Regions from separate parts of the Streptacidiphilus albus JL83 genome, predicted to be linked through region 4. Evidence: riboswitches for the same ligand, from Rfam matches in the RefSeq annotation. Region 4 holds a riboswitch; each other region holds the start of a gene.
The links. Region 4 has a riboswitch for cobalamin ahead of BS75_RS48035 (prenyltransferase/squalene oxidase repeat-containing protein). Riboswitches for the same ligand answer to the same signal wherever they lie in the genome.

Region 1: linked by a shared signal. The riboswitch ahead of cobI (precorrin-2 C(20)-methyltransferase) and the one ahead of BS75_RS48035 (prenyltransferase/squalene oxidase repeat-containing protein) in region 4 are both predicted to bind cobalamin.
Region 2: linked by a shared signal. The riboswitch ahead of BS75_RS35240 (CbtB-domain containing protein) and the one ahead of BS75_RS48035 (prenyltransferase/squalene oxidase repeat-containing protein) in region 4 are both predicted to bind cobalamin.
Region 3: linked by a shared signal. The riboswitch ahead of BS75_RS29840 (cobalamin biosynthesis protein) and the one ahead of BS75_RS48035 (prenyltransferase/squalene oxidase repeat-containing protein) in region 4 are both predicted to bind cobalamin.

What each region holds. Positions count from the first base shown of each region.
Region 1 covers NZ_JQML01000001.1:6,759,837-6,766,999, reverse strand. Annotated here, with positions in the region: gene BS75_RS29765 (glycosyltransferase) at 1-785, opposite strand, end outside; gene BS75_RS29760 (glycosyltransferase family 2 protein) at 782-1,630, opposite strand; gene BS75_RS29755 (FAD-dependent oxidoreductase) at 2,035-3,297, opposite strand; gene BS75_RS29750 (carboxylate--amine ligase) at 3,536-4,879, shown strand; cobalamin riboswitch at 4,973-5,109, shown strand; gene cobI (precorrin-2 C(20)-methyltransferase) at 5,140-5,895, shown strand; gene cobM (precorrin-4 C(11)-methyltransferase) at 5,892-6,737, shown strand; gene BS75_RS29735 (bifunctional cobalt-precorrin-7 (C(5))-methyltransferase/cobalt-precorrin-6B (C(15))-methyltransferase) at 6,734-7,163, shown strand, end outside.
Region 2 covers NZ_JQML01000001.1:8,102,594-8,109,756, forward strand. Annotated here, with positions in the region: gene BS75_RS35225 (acyltransferase) at 1-124, shown strand, start outside; gene BS75_RS35230 ((2Fe-2S)-binding protein) at 141-971, opposite strand; gene BS75_RS35235 (CbtA family protein) at 968-1,873, opposite strand; gene BS75_RS35240 (CbtB-domain containing protein) at 1,917-2,165, opposite strand; cobalamin riboswitch at 2,204-2,336, opposite strand; gene BS75_RS35245 (MFS transporter) at 2,339-3,583, opposite strand; gene BS75_RS35250 (ROK family protein) at 3,601-4,806, shown strand; gene BS75_RS47265 (ATP-binding protein) at 5,301-5,921, opposite strand; gene cds1 (L-cysteine desulfhydrase Cds1) at 6,104-7,163, shown strand, end outside.
Region 3 covers NZ_JQML01000001.1:6,786,512-6,793,674, forward strand. Annotated here, with positions in the region: gene cobN (cobaltochelatase subunit CobN) at 1-2,028, opposite strand, end outside; gene BS75_RS29835 (cobyric acid synthase) at 2,091-3,611, opposite strand; gene BS75_RS29840 (cobalamin biosynthesis protein) at 3,608-4,564, opposite strand; cobalamin riboswitch at 4,650-4,827, opposite strand; gene BS75_RS29845 (hypothetical protein) at 5,004-5,279, opposite strand; gene BS75_RS29850 (NAD(P)/FAD-dependent oxidoreductase) at 5,424-6,839, opposite strand; gene BS75_RS29855 (alpha/beta hydrolase) at 7,056-7,163, shown strand, end outside.
Region 4 covers NZ_JQML01000001.1:2,461,392-2,468,554, reverse strand. Annotated here, with positions in the region: gene BS75_RS10690 (ECF transporter S component) at 1-392, opposite strand, end outside; gene BS75_RS10685 (ABC transporter ATP-binding protein) at 452-2,125, opposite strand; gene BS75_RS10680 (energy-coupling factor transporter transmembrane component T) at 2,122-3,249, opposite strand; gene BS75_RS10675 (SCO2322 family protein) at 3,374-4,108, opposite strand; gene BS75_RS48035 (prenyltransferase/squalene oxidase repeat-containing protein) at 4,105-5,454, opposite strand; adenosylcobalamin-variant (AdoCbl-variant) riboswitch at 5,515-5,585, opposite strand; gene BS75_RS10665 (MBL fold metallo-hydrolase) at 5,661-6,887, opposite strand; gene BS75_RS10660 (aldehyde dehydrogenase) at 7,099-7,163, shown strand, end outside.

The DNA of each region.
Region 1 (7,163 bases), 4.3 Mb from region 4:
AAGCCCTTGGTGAAGCCGCCGTGGGCCTCCAGCATGACCTGGGTCCTGGTCCGGAGTTCGGCGGGCAGGATCAGCCCGGTGACACAGCCGATCCGCGGGTCGCTCCGGCCGTCGGCGCCGGTGAAGCCGGCCGCGAGGGCGGTGAGCCAGCGGGGGTCGATCACCACGTCGTCGTCGGTGAAGGCGGTGATCTCGCCCAGGGCCTCGGCGACGCCCCGGTTGTGGGCGGCGGCGAGGCCGCGGACGGGTTCGCGGACGTAGCGGACCCGGTCGGCGTAGCGCCCCCGGATCAGCTCGGCGGTGGCGTCGGTGACCGGGTCGTTGTCGACGACGACGACCTCCAGGCGCGGGTAGTGCAGCGCCTCCACCGACTCCAGGCAGCGGGCCAGCCGGTCGGGACGCTCCCGGGTGGCGATCACGATGGTGGCGAGCGGGGTGTAGGTCTCGGCCGCGGCGGTCGGAGCGGGCGCCGCGGCGACCGCGGCCTCCAGCTCCGCGCCGAGCTCCCGGCGGGCGGTCGCGGCGAGCAGCCGGGCGGGCTCGTCCTCGGGCCCGACCAGGGCCTGGACCATGCCGACCGGACGGCCGCCGACCCGGACCAGGGCGAGGACGTACCCCGGCGGGACCGGGCCGGGGCCGCCGACCCGGAGCAGCTCGGGGGTCCCGCTGCCGTCGCCGAGCTCCAACTCGGTCACGTCGATCGGGGCCTGATCGGGGTTCAACCGCAGCGGCGGCCCAGCGGCGGCCGTCGCTCCGGGCGACGGCCGCACGGTGGTCTGCTTCACCGGCCGGCCCCCGTGGGCCGCCCGTTGCGCTCGCGGAGCAGGGTGCGCAGCACCCGGTGCCCGTCGCGGAAGGTCCGCAGGTTGGACTGGCCGGTGCGGCGCGGGAGTTCCAGGGTCGGCACCTCCGCCACCCGCAGCCCGGCCAGCAGTGCCCGGACGGTGATCTCGGTCTCGATCTCGAAGCCGGAGGACTGGAGGTCGAGCCGGTCCAGGACATTGCGGTTGAAGGCGACGAAGCCGTAGCAGAGGTCGGTGAGCGAGCTCTGGTACATCACGTTCATCAGCGCCAGCAGCCCGCGGTTGCCCAGCCGGCGGAGCATGGTGATGTCCAGCGAACCGCCGCCGCCGGTGAAGCGCGAGCCCTTGACCAGGTCGAAGCCGCTCTCCAGGAAGTGGAGGTAGCGCGGGATCTCCTGCGGCGACATGGAGCCGTCGGCGTCGATCATGACGATGTACTCGCCCTTGGCGGCGAGGAAGCCGGTGCGCAGCGCACTGCCCTTGCCGCGGCCCTGCTGCGGCACGATGCGCAGCGAGGGCAGGGTGGCCCGGGCCATCTCCAGGGTGGCGTCGGTCGATTCGCCGTCGACCAGTATCACCTCGTCGACGCAGTCGGGGATGCGGTTCAGCACCCAGCCGATGTTCGCGGCCTCGTTGCGGGCCGGGACGATCAGGCTGACCGCCCCACGGACGGGCACGGGCACCCGCACCGACCCGGTCGACTCCCCCGAGACGGCCCCGGCGGGTGCTCCGGCCGCTGCTCCGCGCACGGCGGGGGCGACGGCCTCCACCACCGCCTCCCCTTCGTCGATCGCCCAGCGCTCAGGCACGGTGGACGTGTTGGACATGGGTACATTCATGACGGCACCTCGGTTCCCCCCACGGCCATAGGCCGCGACATTCGAACGTCCGTATGTTCGGGCCTGCAAGTTCTCCGCCGACCGACTCCCCTTTGCTCCGGTCCGCCGAGATCCCCCTCGCAACTCCGGCATCCGCTCCGATTCCCCAGCGGAGCCCGGTAATGATCATTCTCGGATTCCATGATCCGAATTCCATGATCTTTTCCCGGGAGTCGGCGCCCCCACGGTATGTCGACTCCCACCAGTGAAACGGTACCCGGGCCCGGGAGCCCGCGTAAGAGATTCCGCTCCCTTGGGGTCGAATTTCCCAACCCAGCCGAAATCCCCCACCTCAACCGTGCTATTACTTCCCCTCTCAACCGGCGCCGCAATCGGACGCCCCTGCTCCGCCGCTACCGCCGGCCCGGCGACGGTTCGGCCAGCGCCCGCGCCAGCAGCGGGGCGGTGAAGGCGGTGCCGGCCACGAAGCGCAGCAGCGGGCCGAAGGTCGGCGCCGAGGCGAGCCCGGTGAAGTAGAGGCCGGGGACGCTGGAGCAGGACCACTCGTCGAGCACCGGCGAACCGGTGCCGGGGACCCGGCGGATGGCCGTCCGCACCTCGGCGGCCAGCCAGTCCAGGTGGGCGACGTCGACCCGGTAGCCGGTCGCGGCGAGGACGTGGTCCACCGTCAGCGTTCCGGTCCCCGCGCCGACGGCCGCCGAGCGGGTGACCGCGGACGCCGCCGAACCCAGCGTCAGCAGCACCTCGTCGCCGACCGGTTCGGCCCGCAGCACCGGACGCCCGGTGGCGATCGGCAGCTGCCCCTCCACCCGGTCCCGCAGCCACCAGCCGCCGGAGGGGCCGAGCACCCGGCGCACCAGCCGCAGCCGCGCCTGCACCGGCAGCCGGCGGACGGCCTGCGGCAGCTGACTGACCGCCAGGTGCGACCAGCCCGGACCGAGCGGGGAGTCCGGCTTGGCCGAGCGGTACAGCCCGGAGCGGCGCTCGACCGGCGGCGGGCTGCCCCAGAGCACCCTCGGCGCCCGGGCCACCAGCCGGACCTCGGCGCCAGCCTCGTGCAGCAGCGCCGCGCTCTCCAGCGCGGACTGCCCGGCGCCGATCACCGCCACCCGGCGTCCGGCGAAGGCCGCGAAGCCGGTGTGCTGGGAGCTGTGCGACAGCGGCCCCGTCGGATCCGGCCCCTTCGGCGCCAACCCGCGCAGCGCCGACGGCACATGGGCGATCCCGGCCAGCCCGCTGGCGACCACCACGGCCCGCGCCTCGAAGGACTCGCCGTCCTCCAGGGTGACCCGGAAGCCCTCCGGCAGTCGGGCCACCCTGGCCACCGGCACCGGCTCCGCCTGCGGCGCCAGCCGCCGCTGGAACCACTCGCCGTAGCGGACGAAGTCCGCCACCGGGATCGGGTGCAGCTCGTCCAGCGGGGCCCGGCCCTCCGCCCGGCAGAAGTCGGCCAGGGTGCTGCCGGCCCCGGGGGCCGAGATGCTGGAGGCGTCGGGCGTCGACTTCAGGTACATGCCGGTCGGCATCCTGGTCCGCCAACTGTCCATCACACCGCCGAAGATCCGGACCGGTGCGGCGCCGCGGGCCAGGTGCGCGGCCACGGAGAGGCCGTACGGTCCCGCCCCCACGATCACGACAGGTGCACTACCGTTCATCGCTCAGCTCCCCAGCTTGATGACGTTCCGTCTCGCCCTGGTCCCGCTCCCTGATCGGTGGGTCCATGCTGCTACGGAACGGCTCCCCTGTCATGGGTTCGATCGGATTTGCGATCGGCGGCGCCGGGGCCTGGACCGGGGCCCGGCACGGGACTTGGCGAAAGCGCGTCGACGCAGGCCGTGCCCCGGGCATCATGGATCCACCGATCGGGGAGCGGGACCAAGCAGGGGGGCTGCCTTGGACAACGGACGGGACCGAGGGCTCGACATCGGACTCGACAGACGGGTGCCGGTGCTCGTCGTCAAGATCGGCCGCTACCCGCTGCACCACGGCGGGGTGGGCGCCATCCGCAGCCTGGGCCGGGCCGGCGTCCCGGTCTACGCGATCACCGAGGACCGGGCCACCCCGGCCGCGCTCTCCCGCTACCTCCGCGGCCGCTTCGTCTGGCCCACCGTCGGGACCGAGCCGGCCGAACAGCTGCTGGCCGGGCTGACCCGGATCGCCCGGCAGGTGGCGGCCCGCGAGGGCCGCCGCTGCATCGCCCTGCCCACGGACGACGAGGCCGCCGTGCTGCTCGCCGAGAACGCCGCGGAGCTGGCCCCGTACCTGGTGATCCCGGCCGTCCCGGCCGAACTGCCCCGGGCGCTGGCCGGGAAGCAGTCGCTGCACCGGCTCTGCCTGGAGCACGGGGTGGCCACCCCGCGCTCGGTGCTGCCGCGCACCCCGGCGGAGCTCGCGGCCGCCGCCGAGGAGCTGGTCTTCCCGATCGTCGCCAAGAACGCGGACCCCTACGCCCGGCTCAGCGATCCCGCGGTCGGTTCGACCACCCTGCTGGCCGACCGGGCCGCGCTGACCCGGCTGGCCGCAGGCTGGCCCGCCGCCATGCCCCGGGTGCTGCTGCAGGAGTACCTGCCGATGGAGCACGCCGAGGACTGGATCGCCCACCTCTACTGCGCCGGCGGCGGGTCCGCAGGCGGGGCCGAGGAGAGCGGGGCCGACGGGGCCGCGGTCAATCAGGACGTGGTGTTCACCGGCGTCAAGGTCCGTTCCTGGCCGCCGCGCGGCGGCGTCACCGCCCACGCCTACACCACCGCCAACCCGGAGCTCGCCGAGGAGAGCGCCCGCTTCTGCCGGGCCGTCGGCTTTCACGGCATCTGCGACCTGGACTGGCGCTACGACCGCCGGGACGGCCGCTACAAGCTGCTGGACTTCAACCCCCGGGTGGGGGCGCAGTTCCGGCTGTTCGAGACCGGCCCGGGGATCGACCTGGTCCGCGCCCTGCACCTGGACCTCACCGGCCGGGCCGTGCCCAAGGGCGACCAGTTGGAAGGCCGCAGCTTCACCGTCGAGATCCTGGACGCGCCGGCCCGGGTCGCCTTCGGCCGGGGCCACCGCTCCGCGCAACTGCCGGAGGGCGCCTCGGCCCCGCCGGTGCGCCCGCGCGGCCGGCTGCGCGAGCTGGCCTGGGCGGCGGCCGACGACCCGCTGCCGGCGGTGTCGGCCGCGCTGCGCTCGGCCGGTCCGGCCTCGCACCGGCTCGGGTCCGCGCTGCGCTCGCTGCTGCCGCCCGCGCACAGTTGAACGGATGAGCGGGCGAGCGGGGGCGCAGGGCAGCTGACGTGGGAGAGGACACACAGCGCGCGGTTGACTCCCCGATGCGCAGCGTGGTGGGATTCCGGGGCCTGATACGGCGGCAATGATGAGGAAGTCCGGTGCGAATCCGGCGCGGTCCCGCCACTGTCACCGGGCGGCCGCTCCACCGGGCGGACCGTCCGCGAGCCAGGAACTCTGGCCGCCGTCACCACGATCCGGGGCGCGGACCCCGAGTGAGGACTGCCACCATGCGCCCAGTCGCACCCCCGCCTGCCCCGGCCGCCCGACTGGTCGGCATCGGCATGGGACCGGGTGATCCGGAGCTGGTGACCGTCAAGGCCGTCCGCCTGCTGACCGAGGCCGACGTGGTCGTGGTCCCGGTGATGGACAGCGGCGAGACCGGCCGGGCCGAGGCCACCGTGCTGCACCACGCCGCCGCCGCCAAGGTCGAACGGATCGTCTTCGCCCTGAACGAGCGTCAGGACCGGGCCCGCCGCGAGGCCGCCTGGGACGCCGCCGGGGCCCGGGTCGCGGAACTGCTGCGGACCCACGGGCTGGTGGCCTTCGCCACCATCGGCGACCCCAACGTCTACTCCACCTTCACCTATCTGGCGCAGACCCTGACCGCGCTGATCCCCGGGCTGGCGGTGGAGACCGTGCCCGGGATCACCGCCATGCAGGACCTCGCCGCGCGCAGCGGCACCGTCCTGGCCGAGGGCACCGAGCCGCTGACCCTGGTCCCGGTCACCGCCGGGTCGGCCGTCCTCCGGGACGCCCTGGCCGGTCCCGGCACCGTCGTCGCCTACAAGTTCGGCCGGCTGGCGGCCGAGGTGAAGGCGGCCCTGGCGGACACCGGGCGCGACCGGGACGCGGTCTGGGGGGCCTCGCTCGGCCTGCCCGACGAACAGATCCGACCGGCGGGACACCCCCTCGACGGTCCGCTCCCCTACCTGTCCACGCTGATCGCACCGGCGACCCGAACCACCCGCGGAGGCAAGCTGTGAGCAGCGCGACCCCTGAGGCCGATCCGACGGCCGAGTCCGAACCGGTCGGCAGGATCACCTTCGTCGGCGCCGGCCCCGGCGCGGCCGACCTGCTGACCTTCCGCGCCGCCCGTGCCATCGCCGAGGCCGACACCGTCATCTGGGCCGCCAGCCTGGTCCAGGAGGAGGTGCTGGAGCACGCCCGGCCGGACGCCGAGATCCTCGACTCCTCGCTGATCCCGATGGAGGACGTGCTCGCGGTCTACGCCCGTGCCGCCGCCGAGGGCCGGAAGGTGGCCCGGATCCACTCCGGCGACCCCTCGCTCTGGGGCGCGGTGCAGGAGCAGTTGGACCGCTGCCGCGAGCTCGGCCTGGAGACCGAGATCGTCCCCGGCGTCTCCTCCTTCGCGGCCGTGGCCGCCATCGCCCAGCGCGAGCTGACCATTCCCGAGGTCGCCCAGAGCGTGATCCTGACCCGGCTCGGCGGCGGCAAGACGCCGATGCCGCCCGGCGAGGAGGTCCGCGACTTCGCCCGGCACGGCACCACCATGGCCATCTTCCTCTCGGCGGCGCGGGCCAAGCAGCTGGTGGAGGAGCTGACCGAGGGCGGCTACCCGCCGGAGACCCCGGTGGTCATCGCCTACCAGGCGACCTGGCCCGACGAACTGGTGCTGACCGGCACCCTGGAGACGCTGGAGGCGCAGGTGAAGGAGCACAAGCTGTGGAAGCACACGCTGTTCCTGGTCGGCCCCGCGCTGGCCGCCACCGGCACCCGCTCGCACCTCTACCACCCCGGCCACTTCCACGGCTTCCGGCGCGCGGATCCCGAGGCGCGGCGCGCCCTGCGGGCCGCCAAGCCATGACCGGCCCCGCGCTGCGCCCGGTGAGCGGCGTACCGCAGCGGTGGATCACGGTCCTGGGCTCAGGGCCGCTCCCCGGACGCCCGGAGCTGGTCGCCGACGCCGACCTGGTGCTCGGCGGACGCCGGAACCTGGACGCGGCCGGCGTGCCCGCCGACCGCGCGCTGGTCCTCGGCCCGCTCGCGCCCGCGCTGGACGCCGTCGCCGCGCTCGCCCCCGCGTCCGCCCCCGCACCCGCACCCGCACCCGCACCCGCACCCAGCGACGGGGCGTCGGCAACGACCGCCCGGGTGCTGGTGCTGGCCTCCGGCGACCCGGGGTTCTTCGGCATCGTCCGCGCCCTGGCCGAGCGCTTCGGGCCGGACGCGCTCGACGTCAGGCCCGGTACCAGCAGCGTCGCCGAGGCCTTCGCCCGGATCGGCCTGCCCT
Region 2 (7,163 bases), 5.6 Mb from region 4:
GCCGGTCCCGCCGGGCATCACCCACGAGGAACTGGTCGCGCTGATCGGCTGGGACTTGCACCCGCCCAAGGACGGCGCGGCGCCGGCGGCCCGGCAGGCTCCGGACGCGGACCCGGTGGGCTGACCGGCCGGTCGACCCGCTACCGGGCGGGGGCTCGGCCGCCGCCCAGGACGCAGTCCCCGCAGAGACCGCCGGCCCGTCCGGGCGCGGCCCGGTAGATCAGGCAGCAGTTGCGTCGCCGGAACCGGCCGGTACCGGCGTCGGCCGTGTGCGCGGCACGCAGCAGCGGATGGTCCAGCAGCAGGTCGGCGGTGGCCCGGAGTCGGGCGGCCCGCGCGGGGAGGGCCGCGCCGGCCACCCGGGCGGCGGCGTCGACGGCCGAGGCGACATTGCCCCACAGGATCTGCTCGGCGACCGAAAGCCGCGCCACCGCCCGGACCAGCTCCCGGACCGGGCCCGCCAGCAGGGCGTCGGCCCAGGCCTCCACCGTCCCGGCCGGGTCGGCCGTGCCGGCCGGGACGCCGGGTGCCGGGGCCGGGTCGGGGCCCGGGGCCAGGTCCGCGAGCGGCAGCGAGAGCGGGAAGGCGCCGCCGAGCTCCGGCTGCCAGCGCAGGGCGCCCGGATCCAGGCACGGGCGGGCGCCGTCGAGCGCGGCCAGGGCCAGGGCGGGCGACAGCAGCCGGGCGGTCAGCCCGAGTTGGGCCACGGACGCGGCGACCCGCAGCTCCACCGCCGCGACCGGCTGTCGGCCGGCCGAGGCCAGGTGGGCGCGGACCCGGTCGACCCGGTCCCGGAGCAGGGCCGGGTCGGCGGTCAGCTCGCCGAAGACCCGCCAGGGGGCGGGCGGAGCGGCGTCCGGGCGGACGGGCGGGGGATGCGCCGCCACGGCGAAGAACGGCCCGAGGGCCGCGAGCCGCCGCAGCGTCGCTTCCGTCCCGGCCGCGACCGGGCCCGGCTCCAGCGGCTTCACAGTGCGCCGACCGCCGGTGCGCCGACCGCTTGGGTGCCGACCGTCTGGACGCCGACCGCCTGCGGCGCGCGCCGGAGAGCGGCGCGTCCGGGGTCGAGCAGCCGCTCCGCCATCGGCCCGAACAGCAGCCCCAGGGTCGCCCAGAGCAGCAGTTGGGCGGCGACGGAGTACAGCCGGAAGGAGAAGAGCGTGTCGGCCGGGAAACCCGGGTAGACGATCACGCCCCGGGCGTCCCGCAGCGGCAGCGGGGTCTCGCTCGCCATGTGTCCGAACTCCTTCACGTTCGCCGGCAGTTCGCCCAGCGAGGGGAGCAGGGCCATGACCGTGCCGATGGCCACCGCGAAGGCGGCGCCGGCCAGCAGCGTGGCGTTCCAGTTGCCGAGGCGCGGCTGGAGCCGTCGGCCCAACCATACGGCGGCGACCAGTAGCAGCACCGAGCAGCCCACCATGCCCAGGTAGAGGTTGCCCCGGTCGTGGATGGTGTCCGGGTGCCCGATCGACGGCGGGTCGGCCGGGTACTTCAGGAACGGCACCAGGTAGATGCCGAGGAAGCCGCCCAGCGCCACCAGCAGCGCCAGGGTGCGGGGCCGCAGCCGGCCGACCCGGCCGACGCAGACCGCGTGGACGACGGCGAGGAGCGCGCCCATGGCCATGCCGAAGAGCACCATGCCGACGCCGATCCCCAGGTTGGCCTGGACGCCACGGCTGAAGAGCTCGGGCCCCTCGTCCGGGACCGCCGTCCCGGCGGCCCGGTCCAGCGCGGCGACGGCGGCGTCGCGTCCGCTCTCGTAGTCGATCGCCCGGCCGATCAGCGGCTCGGCGAAGATCCGCGCGAAGACGAAGGCGAGCAGCCCGGCCACCGCGCCGGCCAGCACCCCGCGCAGGATGAGTCTTTTCTCCATCACGTATTCCCTTGTCGACTTATCTATGACCTGTCAGCAGTGGTCAGTGGCAGGGGAAGCCGAGGAAGTGCCGGGCGTCGTGGACGAACTCGTGGACGTGCATGTCCTGGCCGAGGACCGAGTAGGCGCCCTGGTCCACGCCGATGAAGTAGTAGGCCGCGAGGGCGGCCAGAGCGGTGCCGGCGAGCCAGGCCGCCGCCCTGGCGGCGGGCAGGACGACCGGAGCGGTGGCGGTGGCGGGGCCGACGGCGGCACCGGCCGTGACACCGGTAAGGGGCAGACTGCTGCTCATCGATGAGCCTCCTTCGGGGATCGTGCGTCCCTCGGTTCGGTGGGGCATCGCGGCGGCGGAGTGTCTGACTCGCCGGTCCCCGGGAGGGGAGCGGCTCACAGTGGCGCGACCGTGCTGGAGTTCCACCAGCTTCCTCGTGCCGTCACGATCTGCCGATCGTAGGTAAGAGTCTGTCAAGAGTCAATCGTGCGGGCGGCGGCCCGGCGGACGGCCAGGGTGCAGCAGCCGGAGAGGGCCGCGAGCAGCGCCACCGAGAGCAGGGCGTGCGGGAGTCCGATGCCCTGGGCCAGGAAGCCGATCACCGGCGGGCCGAGGACCATGCCGCCGTAGCCCAGCATGGAGGCGGTGGCCACGCCCTTGGGTCCGTCGAGCGCCCCTGCCCGGTCGATCGCCAGCGGGAAGATGTTCGACAGGCCGAGCCCGACCAGCAGGAACCCGCCCAGGACCAGCGGCAGCGACGGGCTGAGCGCGCCGACCAGCATGCCTGCGGCGGCCAGGCCGCTGCCGCCGACCATGACCCGGGTGGCGCCGAAGCGCTCGACCAGCCGGGTGCCGCTGAACCGGCCGGTGGTCATCGCCAGCGAGTACGCGGCGAAGCCGGCGGCGGCGACCGAGGCGCTGGTGTGCAGGTCGGCGGTGAGGTGCAGGGTGCCCCAGTCGGCCAGTGCGCCCTCGCCGTAGGCGTCGCAGAGCGCGACCAGGCCGAGCAGCAGCACCAGCAAGAACGGTCCGGCGGCGGGGAGCCGGCCGTCGGCCGGCGCCGGAGCGGGGTCCTCGGGCTCCGCGGCCGCCACCGGCGCCGGGTGGGTGCGCAGCAGTACCGGCCCGGCGGCGGCGGTGACCAGCAGGCCGAAGGCCGCCATCAGGCCCAGGTGCTGAGCGGCCGTCAGGGAACGGGTCAGCACTCCGCCGAGCGCGGCGCCGATCAGCCCGCCGAGGCTGTAGGCGGCGTGGAAGGTCGGCATCACCGGCCGGCGGATGACGGCGACCAGGTCCACCGCCGCGCTGTTCAGGGCGACGTTCATGGTGCCGAAGCCGGCGCCGAACAGCAGCAGCGCCCCGCTCAGCCCGAGCACCGTGTGGACCTGCGGCGGCAGGGCCACGGAGCCGCACATCGTGACCGCGCCGACCAGGGTGACCCGCGCGGTGCCGTGGCGCAGGACCAGCCGGCCGACCGGGCCCATGGTCACGATGGCCCCGATCGACACGCAGAGCAGGGCCAGCCCCAGATCGGCCGGCGAGGCGTGGACGGCCGCCTTGACGGCCGGGATGCGGACCACCCAGCCGGCGAAGACCAGCCCGTCCAGGGCGAAGAAGGCGGTCAGGGCGATCCGGTTGGCCGACCACTCGGTGGGACGGCGGGTGTGTGGGGCGGCGGAGGCGACAGGAGTGACGGCTGTTTTGTTTATTTGCGGCACAAAGTCAGAATAGGAGGGTGCAGCGTACTCACACAAGTCCCGACCGGGGGCGTGCGGCCCTGGGGCCCGCGCTCTCGCTGATCCACACCGGAGCGGCGCCGACCCGCTCCGCGCTCACCGGTGCGCTGGGGGTCACCCGGGCCACCGCGGGCGCGATCACCGGCGAGTTGGAGGCGCTGCGGCTGATCACCGTTGACGCCCGGCCGGCCGGCGGCACCCGGGGCCGCCCCTCGCACCGGCTGGCTGTCGACGCGTCAGGGCCGGTCGTGGTCGCCGCGCAGGTCCACGCCGACGGCTTCACCGTCGCCCTGGCCGGCCTCGGCGGGCTGCTCGGCGAGCCGGTCGACCTGCCGCTGCCGGCCGACCCGACCCCCGAGCGGGTGATGCGCGCCGTCGTCGCCGAGGCCGCGCGGCAGATCGCCGCCGACCCGCGCCGCTGCGTCGGCCTCGGCCTCGCGGTGCCCACCCCGGTCGCCCTGCCCGAGCGCACCGCCGTCGCCGCCATGTACCTGGACTGGCCCTCCGGCACCCGCGTCGGCGACCTGCTCGAACAGGCCGTGGCCGAGGCCGGTCTGGGGCTGCCGGTGGACGTCGCCAACGATGCCAACCTCGCCGCGCTCGCCGAGCACCGGCACGGCGCGGGGCGCGGCGCCCGGCACCTGCTCTACATCGCCTCGGGCCACCGGGGCATCGGCGGGGCACTGGTGGTCGACGGCCGGTTGCACACCGGCAGCGCCGGACTGGCCCTGGAGGTCGGTCAGTTGACGGTCGACCCGAACGGCCGCCGCTGCCCCTGCGGCAACCGGGGCTGCCTGGACGTCGAGGCCGACCCGCCGGCCCTGCTCGCCGCCGCCGGCCGCACCCCCGACCCGGACCGCTCCATGGACGAGCAGACGGCCGAGGTGCTGGCCGACGCGGCCGCCGGGGACGCCGCCGCCAGGGCCGCCCTCGACCATGTCGTCGACCGGCTCGGCCTGGGCATCGCCGGGGTGATCAACATCCTCAACCCCGACCGGATCGTCCTCGGCACCTTCCTGGCGGCGCTGCTGGACGCCGCCCCGGAGCGGCTCCCGGACGTGGTCGCCGACCGCTCCCACTGGGGCCGCTGCGGCCGGGTCCCGATCGTCCCCGCCGCCCTGGACCGCTCCGAGCTGGCCGGCGCCGCCGAACTGGCCTGGGCCCCGGTCCTCGCCGACCCGCTCGGGGTGCTGTCCGGGGACTGAGCGGCAGGGGCCGCCCCGGGGGGAGCGCTCGCGGGAGTAGCGGGGGTGGGCCCGGCGTACTCCCGGGGGAGCAGGACAGGTGTCCGCCCGGGCACGACGACCCGGGGGCCCCGTCGGGGCGATGCTCGGGACGTGCCGCGAAACCGCGCGGCGCGCCCCCGAGAACGAAGTCCCTAGGAGCGCGAGATGGACACAACTCTGCTGGCGGACAGCTGGCACGGCGGGCCCGGCCCGTGGTTCCTGGTGTTCCCGCTGTTCTGGGTCGCGGTCGCGATCTTCATCCGCAAGGTGCTGCGCCGGCGCCACGGGCTGGCCGGCGGGCCGGGGCGCGGCTACGGTCCCGGTCCTGGCTTCGACCGCGGCCACGGCCACGGTCGGGACCACGGCCGCCGGTCCGGGTGGTCCGGACCGGAGTCGGCGCCGCCGACCCCGGTCGAGACCCTGAACCGCAAGTACGCCGACGGTGAGATCGACGAGTTCGAGTACCGCCAGCGCTACGACCTGCTCACCGAGACCAACGGCGGCTCGACCGGCGCCGACGCGGTGACCGACAAGGTCGCGGCGGCCGCGACCGGGACGGGTTCGGCCGACCGCCCCTCCGACAGCGCCCCGGGCGCCGGTGCCGGCTCCAACTCCTGAAGCACGGCCACCTGATCCACGACGGCCTGCAGCGGAGCACCGGTGTTCCGCCACCCCGCCCCTCCCCGGGCGGGGTCCAGTCGTGGTGCGGCCTGGAGGGTGAACCAGACGACCTTGCCCTCGCCCTCCGGGGCCGCCCCCCACTCCTTGCTCAGCGCCGTCACCATGCCGAGGCCGCGACCGCCGGCCGCGTCCAGGTCGGGGTGGAGCAGCCGGGGGAGCACCGGGCTGGAGTCGTGCACCTCCAGGCGCAGGACTTCATCGTCGGCGGTGAGCCGGAGCAGGCACTCCTGTCCGGGGCCGACATGCCGGTGGACGTTGCCCAGCAGTTCGGTGGCGCCCAGTTGGGCGGCGTCCACCAGCTCGGGCAGGTCCCAGTGGCGCAGGTGCGCCTGGATGATCCGCCGGATGGCGGCGAACCTCCGGGGTTCGACGACGAGCCTGAGCTCGTAGAGCGGGCTGCCGTGTTCTGACATCACCGTTCGACTCCTCCCGTGTCGGGGGACAGGGGCGTGCGACGTACGGACGGTCCAGGTCCATGCTGCACCTCCTGGCTTTCCATGCGTAACCACACAAACACAAAGAGTTCTGGAACATGCGATCCCGTATGGCATATTCCAAGGATTTGTGGGGCTGGGGCGAAAGCTACGATGCGCGCATGAAGACCCTTGACGTGGACCGCAGCGACGCCGAATACCGGGCCTGGCTGAAGGAGGCCGTCCGCAAGGTTCAGGCCGATGCCAACCGTTCGGCCGACACCCATCTGCTGCGGTTCCCGCTGCCCGAGGAATGGGGCGTGGACCTGTATCTGAAGGACGAGTCGACCCATCCCACCGGCAGCCTCAAGCACCGGCTGGCCAGGTCGCTCTTCCTGTACGCCCTGTGCAACGGCTGGATCAGGCCGGGCTGTCCGGTGGTCGAGGCGTCCAGTGGCTCGACGGCGGTCTCCGAGGCGTACTTCGCCAAGCTGATCGGGGTGCCGTTCATCGCGGTCATGCCGCGCACCACGAGTTGCGAGAAGATCAGCCTGATCGAGGCCCAGGGTGGCAGCTGTCACCTGGTCGACGACACCCGGACGCTGTACGAGGTCTCGGCACGACTCGCCGAGGAATCCGGCGGTCATTACATGGATCAGTTCACTTACGCCGAACGGGCGACGGACTGGCGCGGGAACAACAATATCGCCGAGTCGATCTACGCCCAGCTGCGGCTGGAGCGGCACCCGGTGCCGACCTGGATCGTGGCGACGGCCGGCACCGGCGGCACCTCGGCGACCCTGGCCCGCTACGTCCACTACACCCAGGCCGACACCCGGATCTGCGTGGCCGACCCGGAGAACTCCTGTTTCTTCGACGGCTGGGTCTCCGGCGACCCCACGGTGGCCTGCGAGCGCGGCTCGCGGATCGAGGGCATCGGCCGGCCCCGGATGGAGCCGAGCTTCATCCCCGGGGCGATCGACCGGATGATGAAGGTCCCGGACGCGGCCTCGATCGCGGCGATGCGGACCCTGGCCCGGGTGATGGGGCGGAAGCCGGGCGGCTCCACCGGGACCGGGCTGTGGAGCGCATTCAAGATCATTTCTGAGATGCGCGCGGCCGGGGAGCGCGGCAGCGTGGTCACCCTGATCTGCGACCCGGGCGACCGCTACCTGGACAAGTACTACGCCGACGAGTGGCTGGTGGAGCAGGGCATCGACATCGCCCCCGCCACGGCGGCGC
Region 3 (7,163 bases), 4.3 Mb from region 4:
CACCGCCAGCACCAGGTTGACCCGGGCCTCGCCGACCGGCCCGCCGCCGAGGATGTGCAGCCCGTCGCGGATCTGCACGTCCTTGATCTCGCACAGGTAGCCGTCGATGTGCATCACGAACTCGTCGAAGGCGTCCTCCTCCGGCTGGTCCTCGACATGGAGGTCGTGGTGCAGCTCGGCGGCCTTCACCAGGGTCCAGATCTGCGCCCGGACGGCCGGGGCCTTGGCCGGGTCCAGGTCCTTCACCAGCGCGTACTCGTCCAGCAGCTGTTCCAGCTTGGCCAGGTCGCCGTAGGTGTCGGCGCGCGCCATCGGCGGCACCAGGTGGTCCACGACGGTGGCGTGGCCGCGCCGCTTGGCCTGGGTGCCCTCGCCCGGGTCGTTGACGATGAACGGGTAGATCAGCGGCAGCTCGCCGAGCACCGCGTCCGGGGCGCAGCCGGCCGAGAGGCCGAGGCCCTTGCCCGGCAGCCACTCCATGGTGCCGTGCTTGCCCAGGTGGATGACGGCGTCCGCGCCCCAGGACTGCTCCAGCCAGCGGTAGGCCGCCAGGTAGTGGTGCGAGGGCGGCAGGTCCGGGTCGTGGTAGATGGCGATCGGGTTCTCGCCGAAGCCGCGCGGCGGCTGGATCATCAGCACCACGTTGCCGAACTCCAGCGAGGCCAGCACGATCTCGTCGTCGTCGACGTAGAGGTTGCCGGGGGCCTCGCCCCAGTGCTGCCGGATGCCCTCGCGCAGCCCCGGCTCCAGCGACTCGAACCAGCCCCGGTAGTCGGCCAGCGGCACCCGCGCGGGCGCGGCCCGCAGCTGCTCCTCGGTCAGCCACTCGACGTCGTGGCCGCCGGCCGCGATCAGCCGGTGGATCAGCTCGTCGCCACCGGCCGGGTAGTCGCTGACGCCGTAGCCGGCCTCGCGCAGGGTGTCCAGCAGCCGGACAGCCGAGGCGGGGGTGTCCAGGCCGACGGCGTTGCCGACCCGGGAGTGCTTGGTCGGGTAGGCGGTGAAGACCACCGCGACCTTCTTCTCGGCGTTGGGCTTGTGCCGGAGTGCGGCGTGCCGCAGCGCGATCCCGGCGACCCGGGCGGCCCGCTCCGGGTCGGCGGCGTAGACCGGGATCCCGTCCGTGCCCATCTCCTTGAAGGAGAACGGGACGGTGATGATCCGGCCGTCGAACTCCGGGATGGCGACCTGCATCGCCGCGTCCATCGGCGAGAGCGCCGCGTCCGAGGCCTCCCAGACGGCCCGGCTGGAGGTCAGGCACAGCCCCTGCAGCACCGGGATGTCCAGCTCGGCCAGCGCCCCGATGTCCCAGGCCTCGTCGGAGCCGCCGGCCGAGGCGTCGGCGGCCACCGCACCTCCTGCTGCCAGCACCGTGGCCACCACCGCGTCGCAGCGGCCCAGCAGGGCGTAGAGCTCGGCGTCGGCGCCGCGCAGCGAGCCGCAGAAGACCGGCAGGGCGTTGCCGCCGCCGGCCTCGACCGCGTCGCAGAGGGTCTCCACGAAGGCGGTGTTGCCGGAGAGTTCGTGCGCCCGGTAGAAGAGCACGCCGACGGTGGGCCGGCCGGCGACGAACTCCCGTGCGCCGCTGACGCCGTACTGCGGCATCGGCTGGGCGGCGGTGAAGCCCTCACCGGTGAGCAGCACCGTGTCGGAGAGGAACCGGGCCAGCTCGGCCAGGTTGGCCGGGCCGCCCTCGACCAGGTAGGTCAGCGCCTCGGCGACCACCCCGGCCGGGACCGAGGAGAGCCCCATCAGCTCGGCGTCCGGCACCGCCTCGCCGCCGAGCAGCACGGTCGGCACGCCGGAGGCGGCGATCACCGCGAGCCCGTCCTCCCAGGCCCGGCGTCCGCCGAGGAGCCGGACCACGGCCACGTCCGCGCCGTCCACCAGGCCGCGCAGCTCCTCGCCGGGGTCGACCCGGGTCGGGTTGCCGATCCGGTAGCCGGCCCCGGCGGCGCGGGCCGCGAGCAGGTCGGTGTCGGCGGTGGACAGCAGCAGGACCGTCGCAGCGCGCGGTTCGGTGGCCACGTCGGGCTCCTTCGTGATCGTCAGGAAATCGGTTCGGGGTGGTGCGTTTTCGGGCTGCCCGGTCATGGCGCGCCCGGCGGGACGAACGGCAGGCCGGCCGGGACGCCGCCCTCGATCAGCCGCAGCAGGGCGTCGGTGTCGGCGTGCTGCTCGATCAGGTCGCCGAGGCGGTCGAGCCGTTCCTCCCGGGCGGCGGCGAAGCAGGTGTCCGGCGCGGGGGTGAAGTCCCGTCCGGAGCGGGCGGCGGCCTCGCGCAGCAGCGCGCGGCGGAAGCCGTCGTTCTCCAGCAGGCCGTGCCAGGTGGTGCCCCAGACCGCGTCCGCGCGGCAGCCGTCCAGGGCCTGGCCGGCGGAGTCGGTGACGAAGGGCTCGCCGCCGTCGACGTCGGCCACCCCGTGGTGGATCTCGTAGCCGAAGACGGTCTCGCCCAGAGCCCGTCCGACCGGCCGGGCCAGCGTCTTCTCGGCGGCGAACTCGATCCGCAGCGGCAGCAGTCCGAGCCCGTCGACCGTCCCGGCCCGGGACTCGACCCGGTCGGTGATGGTCCGGCCGAGCATCTGGTAGCCGCCGCAGACGCCGAGCACCGGCAGTCCCCGCTCGGCCCGGGCGGCCAGCGCCGCGTCCAGGCCGCGCTCGCGCAGCCAGGCCAGGTCGGCGACGGTGGACCGGGTGCCGGGCAGCACGACCAGGTCGGCGTCGGCCAGTTCCTCGGGCCGGGTCGCCCAGCGCACCAGCACGCCCGGCTCCTGGGCGAGGGCGTCGATGTCGGTGAAGTTGGACAGCCGGGGCAGCCGCACCACCGAGACCCGCAGCACCTCCCGGCCGTGCGCGGCGCCGCCGGGCGCGCGGTCGACGATCCCGGCCAGGTCCAGCGAGTCCTCGGCGTCCAGCCACAGCCCCGGCAGCATCGGCAGCACGCCCAGGCTCGGACGGTGGGTCAGCTGCCGCAGCATGTCCAGACCAGGCTGCAGCAGCCGGACGTCGCCGCGGAACTTGTTCACGATCCAGCCGCCGACATGCCGCTGGTCCTCGGCCGACAGCAGCGCCAGCGTGCCGAACATGGCCGCGAACACCCCGCCCCGGTCGATGTCCCCGACCACCACCACCGGCAGCGAGGCGGCCGTGGCCAGGCCCATGTTGGCGATGTCCCGGTCACGCAGGTTGATCTCGGCGGGGGAGCCCGCGCCCTCGCAGACCACCACGTCGTAGCGGGCGCGCAGGTCGGCCAGGCAGTCCAGGGCGGTGCGCAGCAGCGCGGGCTTGCGCTCGCGGTAGTCCAGCGCGCCGACCTCGGCGACCGGGCGGCCCAGCACCACGACCTGGCTGCGGCCGTCCGCGCCGGGCTTGAGCAGCACCGGGTTCATCGCCGCCTCCGGCTCGACCCCGGCCGCCGCCGCCTGCATCGCCTGGGCCCGGCCGATCTCGGCGCCGTCCAGGGTGACGAAGGAGTTCAGCGACATGTTCTGCGCCTTGAACGGCGCGACCTTGACGCCCTGTCGGGCCAGCCAGCGGCAGATGCCGGCGGTGACCACGCTCTTGCCCGCGTCCGAGGTCGTCCCAGCGACCAGCAGTGCGCCGTTCATCGTCGCCTCCCCCTCTTCCCGATCACACTGCTCGCCAGTACGGCCGCTCCGGCCGCCAGCAGTCCCACCCGCCGGGAGAGCACGCAGGCGCGTTCGATGTCCGCGACCGCCACCGGCCGCGCCCCCGCGCCCAGCACCGGTCGGTGCTCTTCGCGGGTGCCGTAGCGCAGCGTCCCCCCGAGTCGTACCCCGAGCGCGCCCGCGAACGCCGCCTCCGCCTGGCCGGCGTTGGGGCTCGGGTGGGCGGAGCTGTCGCGGCGCCAGACCCGCCAGGCGTCGGCGCGGCGCGCGGGCTCGGCGGCGGCGACCGTCAGCAGCGCGGTCAGCCGTGCGCCCGGCCAGCCGGCCACGTCGTCCAGCCGGGCCGAGGCCCAGCCGAAGCGGAGGTGGCGCGGTGAGCGGTGGCCGACCATGGCGTCCAGGGTGTTCACCGCGCGGAACGCCAGCAGCCCGGGCGTGCCCGCGAGCGCGCCCCAGACCAGGGCGTTGACCACGGCGTCGGCGGTGTTCTCGGCGACGGACTCGACCACGGCGCGGGCGACCTGCTGCTCGGTCAGCTCCCGGGGGTCGCGTCCGCAGAGGTAGGGCAGCCGCTCCCGGGCCGCGGCGAGGTCGCCGGACTCCAGCGCCCCGCCGATGGTGCGGGCCTCGCGGACCAGCGAGGCGCCGCCGAGCACGGTCCAGGTGGCGGCGGCGGCCAGCGCCGCGCGGCCCGGCGCCGAGTCGCGCACCAGCCGGTCGGCGGCCAGCGCCCCCAGCGCGACCGAGCCGACGCTCAGCGCGGTGAAGGCGGCCCCGGCGTCCCGGCGGTCCCGCCACAGCCGTCGCTCCAGTGCGCCGGCGGCCCGGCCGAAACCGGCCACCGGGTGCCCGCGCCGGGGGTCGCCGAGGACCGCGTCGGCCGCGTAGCCGGCGGCGACGCCCAGCGCGAAGGCGCTGCGCACGGCGGTCAGTGGGGCGACTGCGCAGGGACGGCGGCAATCGGCGGCAGGGGGGAGGCGCGCATGGCGTGGATGTCCTCACTCAGGGTCCGCGCCCTGGATCGACGAACCGGGGGCGAGAGTCTCCTGGCTTCCGGATCGACACGCTTCCGGGCCTTCCCGCAGCGGAACCGAGCTGCCGTGGCCGATGTTCGAAAGCGCTCCCCGGTGACAGTGGCGGGACCGCGCCGGATTCGCACCGGCTTCCTCTCCATGCCTCCGTATGGCCCATTGATCCCACCATGCGGCCGGATGACGCGTCAACACGCCGTCCAGCGACGATGGTCACACCAGAGGCCCGGCCTGGTTGCTCTGGCCGGGCCCGCTCCGCGACCCGGCCCGAGCAAGCCGGGCCGGGCCCGCTCCGCGACCCGGCCTGAGCAGTTGGGCCGGGCCCGCTCCGCGACCCGGCCTAAGCCGCGCTGTCGCGCCCCTGCACGCTCGGCGGGTTGATGCTGCCGGTGATCTGCCGCGGCTGGTTCCTGACCAGGCTCAGCAGCTCCGCGCCGCCCTGGGTGAGCTGGGCGACCGGCGTGGACCGGTTCTGCGGGCCGCTCTCGATCTGCCGTCGGAGCACCTGCTCGGCCGGACTCGCCGGCGGTCGGAGCATCCGGTCCTCGAACCAGGCGAGGCCGAGGATGACGAGCAGCCCCAGCGGGGCGACGAGCAGCCAGGTAAGAACAGCCATGGGCACTCCTTGGTCGTCGAGTGCTGCGCTCCGGTCACCCCCGGATCCAAGCCTCGGCCCCGGGTGCGGATTCCGCATCTCGGAGTGCCCACGACCGGTCGCTCTGTGTCAGAGTCCCTGGTGGAAGCCGTTCCCCCGGCGCGGTCAGTGCCGCCCGGAGATCACGTCGGCGACCCTGGCGATCGGCGAGGTGGTCGCCCGCCCGGCCAGCTCCTGCCGGTCCGCCGCGTGGTAGGCCGCGTACATCCCGTGGACGCCGATCCAGCGGAACGGCTCCGGCTCCCAGCGGCGGACCTGGTGGCCGACCCAGGGCAGTGCCGTCAGCTCGGTGCCCTCGGTGCCGTGCAGCTCCCGCAGCACCAGGTCGCGCAGGGTCCGCGCGGCCAGGTTGGTGGTGGTCACGCCGCTGCCGACGTAGCCGCCGGCCCAGCCGAGGCCGGAGACCCGGTCCAGCTCGACGGTGGAGCACCAGTCGCGCGGCACGCCGAGCACGCCCGACCAGGCGTGGTCGATCCGGACGTCCTTCGCCGCCGGGAAGAACCGGGTGACGATCTCCCGCAGCTGGTCGATGGTCTGCTGCGCGGTCACGCCGTCGTTGTCGGTCCGCGAGCCGAAGCGGTAGGGCACGCCGCGCCCGCCGAGCGCGATCCGGTCGTCGGCGGTGCGCTGGGCGTACATGTACGCGTGCGCCATGTCGCCGAGGGTCTCCCTGGCCTCCCAGCCGACCGAGTCCCAGAAGGACTGCGGCAGCGGCTCGGTGACGACCATGGAGGAGTTCATCGGCAGCCAGGAGCGCCGCTCCCCGCGCAGCGCCGAGGTGAAGCCCTCGGTGGCGCGCAGCACGAACCGCGCCGAGACCGTGCCCCGCGCGGTCACCGCCCGGGCCGGCCGGCCCGCCTCGGCCGGCAGGATCTCGGTGACCGCGCTGCCCTCGTGGACCACCACGCCCAGCGACTCCACCACCCGGGCCAGCCCCTGCACCAGCTTGGCCGGCTGGATCCGCGCGCCGTGCGGGGTGTAGCTGCCGCCGAGGGTCCCGGCGACATTGATCCGCGCCGTCGCCTCGGCCGCGCTCAGCAGCACGTGGTCGGTCTCGCCGTAGGCGTGCTCGCCGTCGACGTAGCCCTGCAGCCGGGACAGCTGGGCCGGGGTGTAGGCGACCTCCATCATCCCGCCCTTGACGATGTCCGCGTCGATGGACTCGGCCGCGCAGACCTCGATCACCTCGTCCACCGCGCGGTTCATCGCCTGCTGCATGGCGACCGCGCCCGGCTTGCCGTACTTCCGGGCGAAGACCCCGCGCCCGGCGAAGCCGTTGTAGAGCCAGCCGCCGTTGCGGCCGGACGCGCCGTAGCCGCAGAAGCGCTGCTCCAGCACCGTGATCCGGAGTCCCGGGTCGGCCTTCTTCAGGTAGTAGGCGGTCCACAGGCCGGTGTAGCCGCCGCCGACGATGCAGATGTCGGCCTCGGCCGAGCCGTCGAGGGGCGTGCGCGGCGCGGGGAGTCCCAGCGCCGAGTACCAGAACGAGACACCGCCGTTGGCGATGGCTGACGTGCCCATCAGGGGACCTGCTTCCGGAGCGGGGGGAAATGTAGCGATGGGGGACCGTAACCATCGGCGCTGAGCAGCAGCAATGCGCAGACTGTCACCCTTGTGGAGGCAAACGGGACACAGCGTCGGATGGACGCGCCCGACTGGCGGGATCGGGGGCCCGGTACTGGGATGGAGGGAAGGCACGGACCGACAGGGACGGACCGGCGGACTCTCGGGAGCGACATGCGTTGGGGACGGGCAGCAGCGGTCGCCGGTGCGGCGGCCCTCGGAGCGGGCGCCGCGGCACTGATCGCAGGGCGGGCCGTGTCCGAGTTCTCGGTGCGGACCGGG
Region 4 (7,163 bases):
CAGGGGCCGACACCGCCGGTGAGCAGTGCGGAGGCGAACATCGAGATGTTGCCCAGGACGAAGCCGAAGCCGGGGCCGAGCACCCGTCCGGACAGGACCATCAGGAAGAACTGCGGTTCGAGACCGGCGGTGCCGGCGCCGAGCGGGCGCAGCGCCGCTCCGGCGGCGGCGAGGACGCCGAGCAGGGCGATGGACTTGGCCTCCAGCCCGGCCTGGCCGCCGGTGGTGACCCGGCCCTCGGCGATCTGCGCGACCACGACCGCGAGCAGCAGCGGCAGCAGTCCGGCGAACAGCCAGGGGGCGTCGGTGGAGTGGGCCAGGCTGGAGGTGGGCCGGGCCAGCAGCGGCCAGCCGAAGGCGGCGACGCCGACGGCGGTGGTCAGCAGCAGCATCACCGTCGAGCGGCGGCCCAGCGGGACCGGGCGGGCGAGGGCCGAGGCGATGGAGGTGGTCACGGCGCGACCTCCGGCTCGGTCTCGCTCTCGTTCGCAGTCCCGTTCGCAGTCTCGCTCGCGGGCGCGGCGAGCGCGGCGGCTACCTGGCTGACGGTCAGCCAGGGCTCCGGATTGAGCACCTTGGCGACCTGCGGGGCGAAGGCCGGGGAGGAGACCACGACCTCCGGGGTCGGGCCGTCGGCGACGATCTCGCCCTCGGCCAGGATGACCGTGCGGTGCGCCAGTTCGGCGGCGAGCTCGACGTCGTGGGTGGCCAGCAGCACCGCGTGGCCCTCGGCGGCCAACTCGCGCAGGATCTCGACCAGCCGCGCCTTCGCCGCGTAGTCCAGGCCCCGGGTGGGCTCGTCCAGCAGGATCAGCGCCGGGCGGGCGGTGAGGATGACGGCCAGGGCGAGGGTCAGCCGCTGGCCCTCGGACAGGTCGCGCGGATGGGTGGTCCCGGGGATGCCGGGCAACAGCCGTTCGACCAGCGCCCGGCAGGTGCCGGCCGGGGAGCCGGTGTCCTGGTCGGCCGCCGCGCACTCGGCCCGGACGGTGTCGCAGTAGAGCAGGTCGCGGGGCTCCTGCGGGACCAGGCCGACCAGCGGCAGCAGCTGCACCGGCCTGACCCGGTGCGGGGTGAGGCCGCCGACGTCGATCCGGCCGCCGGTCGGGGCGTGCAGGCCGACCAGTGAGCCGAGCAGGGTGGACTTGCCCGAGCCGTTGCGGCCCATCAGCGCGACGACCTCGCCGGGCCGGAGGGCGAGGTCGACCCGGCGCAGCGCGTCCACGGCGCCCCGGCGGACGGCGAGCGCGGCGACCGTCGCCACCGGCGCGGCCGCCGTCGACGGGAGCGGGGCGGCGGCCGGGGTCCGTCCGGCGAGCAGCGCGCGCAGCGGCGCGGCCCGGCGGCGGGCGTCGCGGACCGAGAGCGGCAGCGGTGTCCAGCCGGCCGCCCGTCCGAGCGCGACGACCGGCGGATGGACCGGCGAGACCGCCATCACCTCGGCCGGCCCGCCGAGGACCGGCGGCCTTCCGTCGCCCGGCAGCAGGATGACCTGGTCGGCGTACTGGAGCACGCGTTCCAGCCGGTGCTCGGCGAGCAGCACGGTGGTGCCGAGGTCGTGGACCAGCCGCTGCAGCACGGCCAGCACCTCCTCCGCCGCGCCGGGGTCCAGTGCCGAGGTGGGCTCGTCCAGTACCAGCACCTTCGGCTGGACCGTCAGCACCGAGCCGATGGCCACCCGCTGCTGCTGTCCGCCGGAGAGCGTGGCGAGCGGGCGGTCGCGCAGTTCGGCCAGGCCCAGCAGGTCCAGGGTCTCCTCGACCCGGCGCCGCATCACCTCCGGCGGCAGGCCCAGCGACTCCATCCCGTAGGCGAGTTCGTCCTCGACGGTGTCGGTGACGAAGTGTCCCAGCGGGTCCTGGCCGACGGTGCCGACGACGTCGGCGAGGTCGCGCGGACGGTGGGTGCGGGTGTCCCGGCCGGCCACGGTGACCCGGCCGCGCAGCACTCCGCCGGTGAAGTGCGGGACCAACCCGCTGACCGCGCCGAGCAGCGTCGACTTGCCCGCGCCCGAGGGCCCGACCAGCAGGCAGAGCTCGCCCTCGGGGACGGTGAGGTCGAGGCCGGAGAGGGCCGGGGCGGCGGCGTCCTGGTAGGTGACGGAGACCTGTTCGAAGGTGATCATCGGCTGTCCTTCGGACCGGAGGAGCGGGCGGTGGTCGACGGCGGGGCCGGGCGGGGCGGGAGCGGGGCCGCCAGCGCGGGCAGCAGGCCGACGGCGATGGCCAGGGCCGGCAGCAGCGGCAGCAGCGGCACGGCGAGCGGGACGACCGGCGGGTTCAGGGCGTCCGTGTAGCCGGGGCCGAGCGTCACCATGACCGCCGCGACCGCCGCCCCGGATCCGGCGACCAGCCATTCGCGCAGGCCCCACGGGTCGGGACGGTAGCGGCTGCGCACGGCCCGGCGTCCGCCCAGGGCCAGTCCGGCCACCGCCGCGAGCGTGCCGAGGGCGAGCAGCGGCAGCGCCCAGGCGGTGCCGTCCGCGCCGAGCAGCCCGTAGACCGCGACGCAGACGCCCAGCAGTCCGGCCAGCGTCAGCGCGGCCGTGGTGCGGCGGACGGCGGCCGGGACGTCGGCGGTGCGACCGAAGCCCCGGGTGTCCATCGCGGCGGCCAGGCTGACCGAGCGTTCGAGGGCGCTCTCCAGCACCGGGATGCCGACGGTGAGCAGCGCCCGCGCGCCCCGCTCGGTCCGGCCGCGCAGCCGGCGCGCGGCGCGCAGCCGCTGGACGTCGGCGACCAGGTTCGGGGCGAAGGTGAGCGCGACGACCACGGCGACGCCGGCCTCGTAGAGCGCGCCGGGCAGCGAGCGCAGCAGCCGGGCCGGGTTGGCCAGGGCGTTGGCGGCGCCGATGCAGGCCAGCAGGACGGCCAGCATCATCGCCTGGTAGAGCGCGAAGAGCAGCCCTTCGAGGGTGATCGGTCCGCCGATCCGGACGCCCTGGGCCCAGTGCGGCAGCGGCAGTTGCGGGAGGGTGATCAGGACGTGGGTCCCGGGCACGTCCCCGCCGAGGACCACGAAGAACAGCATCCTGATCCCCAGGACCACCAACCCCAGTTTCAGGAAGGCGCCGTAGGCCCGCGCCCAGGGCGCGTCGGTGCGCCGGGCGGCGACCACGAACCCGGCCACGGCCGCGATCAGCAGCAGCAGGAACGGGTTGGTGGTGCGCGAGGCGGCGGTGGCCAGGCCCAGGGCCCACAACCACCAGGCGCCCGGGTGCAGGTGCCGGATGGGCGGCGTAACGGGCATGGGGGGACGTCCAGTTGCTGGGGAGAGGGGAAGACGGGGACTGCCGTCCACCGCCCGGGGCGAACCCCGGGCGGTGGACGGCGGGCGGCGCGAGCGGCCGCGCCGAGCAGCCGGGCGGCTGGGCTCAGCGGTTGCGGCGGCGGCGGTTCATCGCCAGGGTGCCGCCGATCAGGAGGCCGAAGAACAGCACGCCGATGGCCAGCGCCGCCGGGTTCGACTTGGTCGGCTTCGGCGCGGCCTTCTTCGCGGTCGCGGTGGCGGATGGTGCGGTGGCGGCGGTCGACCCGTCGGCCGCCGTGGCAGTGGCCGTGGCCGCAGCGCCGCTGACCACCTCGCCGCAACCGCTCTGCGGGTAGCCGGTGATGGCGCACAGGATGCCGTTGCTGTCGTACCGGAGCGGCGGCGACACCTGTGCCAGCAGCTGCGCCGAGCTGGCGTCCTCGGCCAGCGTGGCGCAGAGCGTCAGCTCGGCCGGGGGAGTGGCGTTGCTGCCGGAGTCGGCCGCCGTCCCGTAGTCGATCACCACGGCGACGCGCTTCTTGCCGCTCACCGCCGGGGTGTGGGCGCAGGCGGCGGCGAAGTCCGGGGCGCTGCGCGGCTTCTCGGCCGCGCTGCTGTCCGCGCTGACGCCGAAGCGCCAGCCGTCGACCGAGCCGTCGGCCGGGACGAAGGTGTTGGGTCCGGACTGCTGGTAGGTCCAGCCGCTGCCGGAGCCCTCCCAGAACGACCAGTAGCGGTAGCTGCTGGCAGCGGCCGGGCCGATGCCGAGCAGCGCGGCGGCCGACAGCAGGACCGCCACGGTGAGCCCGCGCCGGAGGTGGCCGGGGCGCCGGATCCGACTGAGGTGACGGAGCGTCATGAGCGCTTGCCCTTGGCCCGGTTGTAGCTGATCAGGATCCCGCCGCCGACGGCGGCGACGAACAGCACGCCGAAGATCAGCCAGTTGGGGCCGCCGCTGCCGGACTTCTTCGCGGCGGCGGTCGGGGCGCCGGTGGCGGCGCTCGCGGCAGGGACGGCGGCCGGGGTGGGGCCGGTGGCGACCAGCTGGGAGACCAGGTCGGTGGTGCCGAAGGAGTGCGGGTCCAGGCCGGTGGCCTTGGCGTCCAGGATCAGCAGGGCGAGCGCGGCCGGGGAGGCCTGGCCGGTGCTGCCCTGGATCCAGGCCTCGCCGTTCTGCCGCAGCCACTCGACGGCGGTCTTCGCCGGGGCGGGCCAGCCGTTGTTGGCGAGCGAGAGCGCGGCCCAGGCGGTGTCGTTGTAGTCGGGGGCCGGGGTGGAGGAGCCGGCCAGCGGAGCGGTGAGGTGCCCGCCGTCGGCGCCGAGCTGCGCCGACAGGTACTGCGAGGCCGAGCGCATCGCGTCCGAGCAGGTCGCGGACGGCTGGGCGGAGGACGCCGCGGCCGGGTCGGTGACGGGCAGGAACCCGCCGCCGATGGCGAGGGCGGCCTGCACCGAGGCGGCGTTGTTGGCGGTCAGCGACCCGTTCTTGTTCGGCTGGTAGGCGAAGGCGCCCTGGTCGGCCTTGGGCGCGGAGCAGCCGAGCTGGAAGGAGTCCAGTCCGGCGATGGCGCTGTGCCCGCCCTTGACGACCGTCGCCGGGTCGGCCTTGGCGGCCAGCAGGGCGGAGACGACCAGCCCGGTCGAGTTGGCGTCGCTGGCGGTGCCGGGGTTGTAGGACCAGCCGCCGTCGTTGTTCTGCACCTGCTTGTACCAGGCCACCGCCTTGGCCACGGCGCTGTCGTGGCCGCCGAGGGCGACCAGCGCCTGCACCGCCATCGAGGTGGCGTTGGTGTCCTCGGCGGCGGCCGAGCAGGCCTTGGCCGGGGTCGGGTTGTAGGACGGCCAGCCGCCGTCCGCGCACTGCTGGCCGGTCAGCCAGTCGACCGCCGAGGCGGCCGGGGTGATGCCCTCCGTGTGCAGCGCCAGCAGGCTGAGGCCCTGCCGGAAGACGCCGTCGTAGGTGGGGTCGGCCTGGCCGTAGAGCCCGGCGGGCAGGGCGGCCGAGGCCGGGGCGGAGGGGGTCGCCGACGCGGAGGCCGCGGCCGCAGCCGCCGCCAGGACGGAGTCCGTGGCGGGGGCGGTGACGAGCGCGTAGGGCGACGCTGAGCCCGAGGGTGACGCGGTGGCGGCGAACGCGGGCGCGGCGGTGCCGGTGAGCACGGCTGCGGTCAGCGCGACGGCGCCCAGGCGGGCGGCGGTGAGCATGGCTGGTCATGCCTTTCGGGGAGCGGTGGGCGATCCGTAGACCTCGACGGGGCCGCTCACGTCCAGACAGGCACTCCGGCTCTACGGCTGCGGGTCAGCGCCGGAGTCGCACCGGCTTTCCCTGTCTGGACGCGGATCAACTGGGTGCAGCCACTGTATCCGCCGCCCCGGGCCCGGTTCGCAGCGCCCGGTGGCCGGGCCCGTGCTCACAGTGCCCGGTGCAGGGCCGGGTCGGTGTCCGGGACCTCCTCGGCCAGGCCGGTCTTGACCAGGCGCCGCAGGTGCGCGGCGGCCTCCGAGAGGGCGAGGTGGCGGGCCAGGAAGCCCAGCTCCGACCAGGGGCGGTTCCAGTGCATGCCCTGGGCGGCCTCCCAGAGGGTCAGCGGTCCCTGCTTGAGGTGGGCGTGCAGTTCGGCCAGCCGGTCGGCGTGGTGGCCGAGCAGCGCCCGCACCCGGGCCGGGCTGTCGGTGAAGCGGTACTGGTGCGCGGGGAGGACCTCCTCCGGGGCGAGCGCGCCGATCCGCTCCAGCGAGTCGAGGTAGTCGCCGAGCGGGTCGGCCGGCTCGTCCCCGGGGTTCTCCGGGTAGAGGCTGACCACCGGGCTGATGGTGGGCAGCAGGTGGTCGCCGGACAGCAGCCGGCTGGGGTGGTCGGGCTCGTCCAGGTAGAGGCAGACATGGCCGGGGGTGTGACCGGGGGTCCACAGGACCCGGACGTCGCGTCCGGGGACGCCGGCGGACTCGCCGTGCACCAGCTCGCGGTCGGGGAGCGCGTCGGAGAGGATCACGCCGGCGTTGCCGCCCGCGCCGCTGCCGCGCGCGCTGCCGCCGGCCGCGCTGTCGTCGTCCCGGCTGCCGCCGAAGGCCCGCAGCGCCGCCAGGTGCTCCTCCGGCACGCCCGCGCCGCTCATCGCCCGCGCCATCCGGTCCGCCCAGCGTCCGGACGGGACGCTGCGGATCGCCCGGATCACGGCGGCCTCGGCGCCGTGCATGGCTATCCAGGCGCCGGACTCCTCGCGGACGTGCGCCGACAGCCCGTGGTGGTCCGGGTGGTGGTGGGTGACCAGGATGCCGTGGACGTCGGTGAGCGCGAACCCGGCCGTGGCCAGGCCGTCGGCGAGCGCGGTGCGTCCGGTGGGGTCGTCCCAGCCGGTGTCGACCAGGACCGGACCGCGCGGCGTCTCCAGGGCGTAGACCAGGGTGTAGCGGAGCGGGTTGTTCGGGATCGGGACCGGGATGCTCCAGATCCCGCCGCCGCGGTACTGCACCGGCGGCAGGGTCCGGCTGCGCCAGGCCAGCACGTCCGGGGCGGTCTCGGCCCCGGCGTCGGGTGCAGCGGTGAGCGGGGCCCCGCTCACCGCCGCACCCTCGCCGCAGCAGGCTCCGCCGTCGCGGCCCTGCTCGCCTTCCGCGTCCTGACTCTGGGTGGGCATGGCGCCGTCCTCTCCCGCCGCTGTACTGGATCACGGTTGCTGGAACGCGGTTCTTGGTACGAGGTTCTTGGAGCGCGCTGACTAGAACACGTTACGTTCCTGATGCAACTAGTCGGGCAGCCTACTGCATGGCCGTTGCCCCTGATTACTAGAACTGGTATCAGTTCTATGCAACGTCAAAAGTGACGGGTCGTCAGCAGGGAGCCCGAACATGGCCGAGAATCCCACCAGCCCCGAGGTACGCGAACACGACCGGCTCGTCATCGGCGGGGTGCT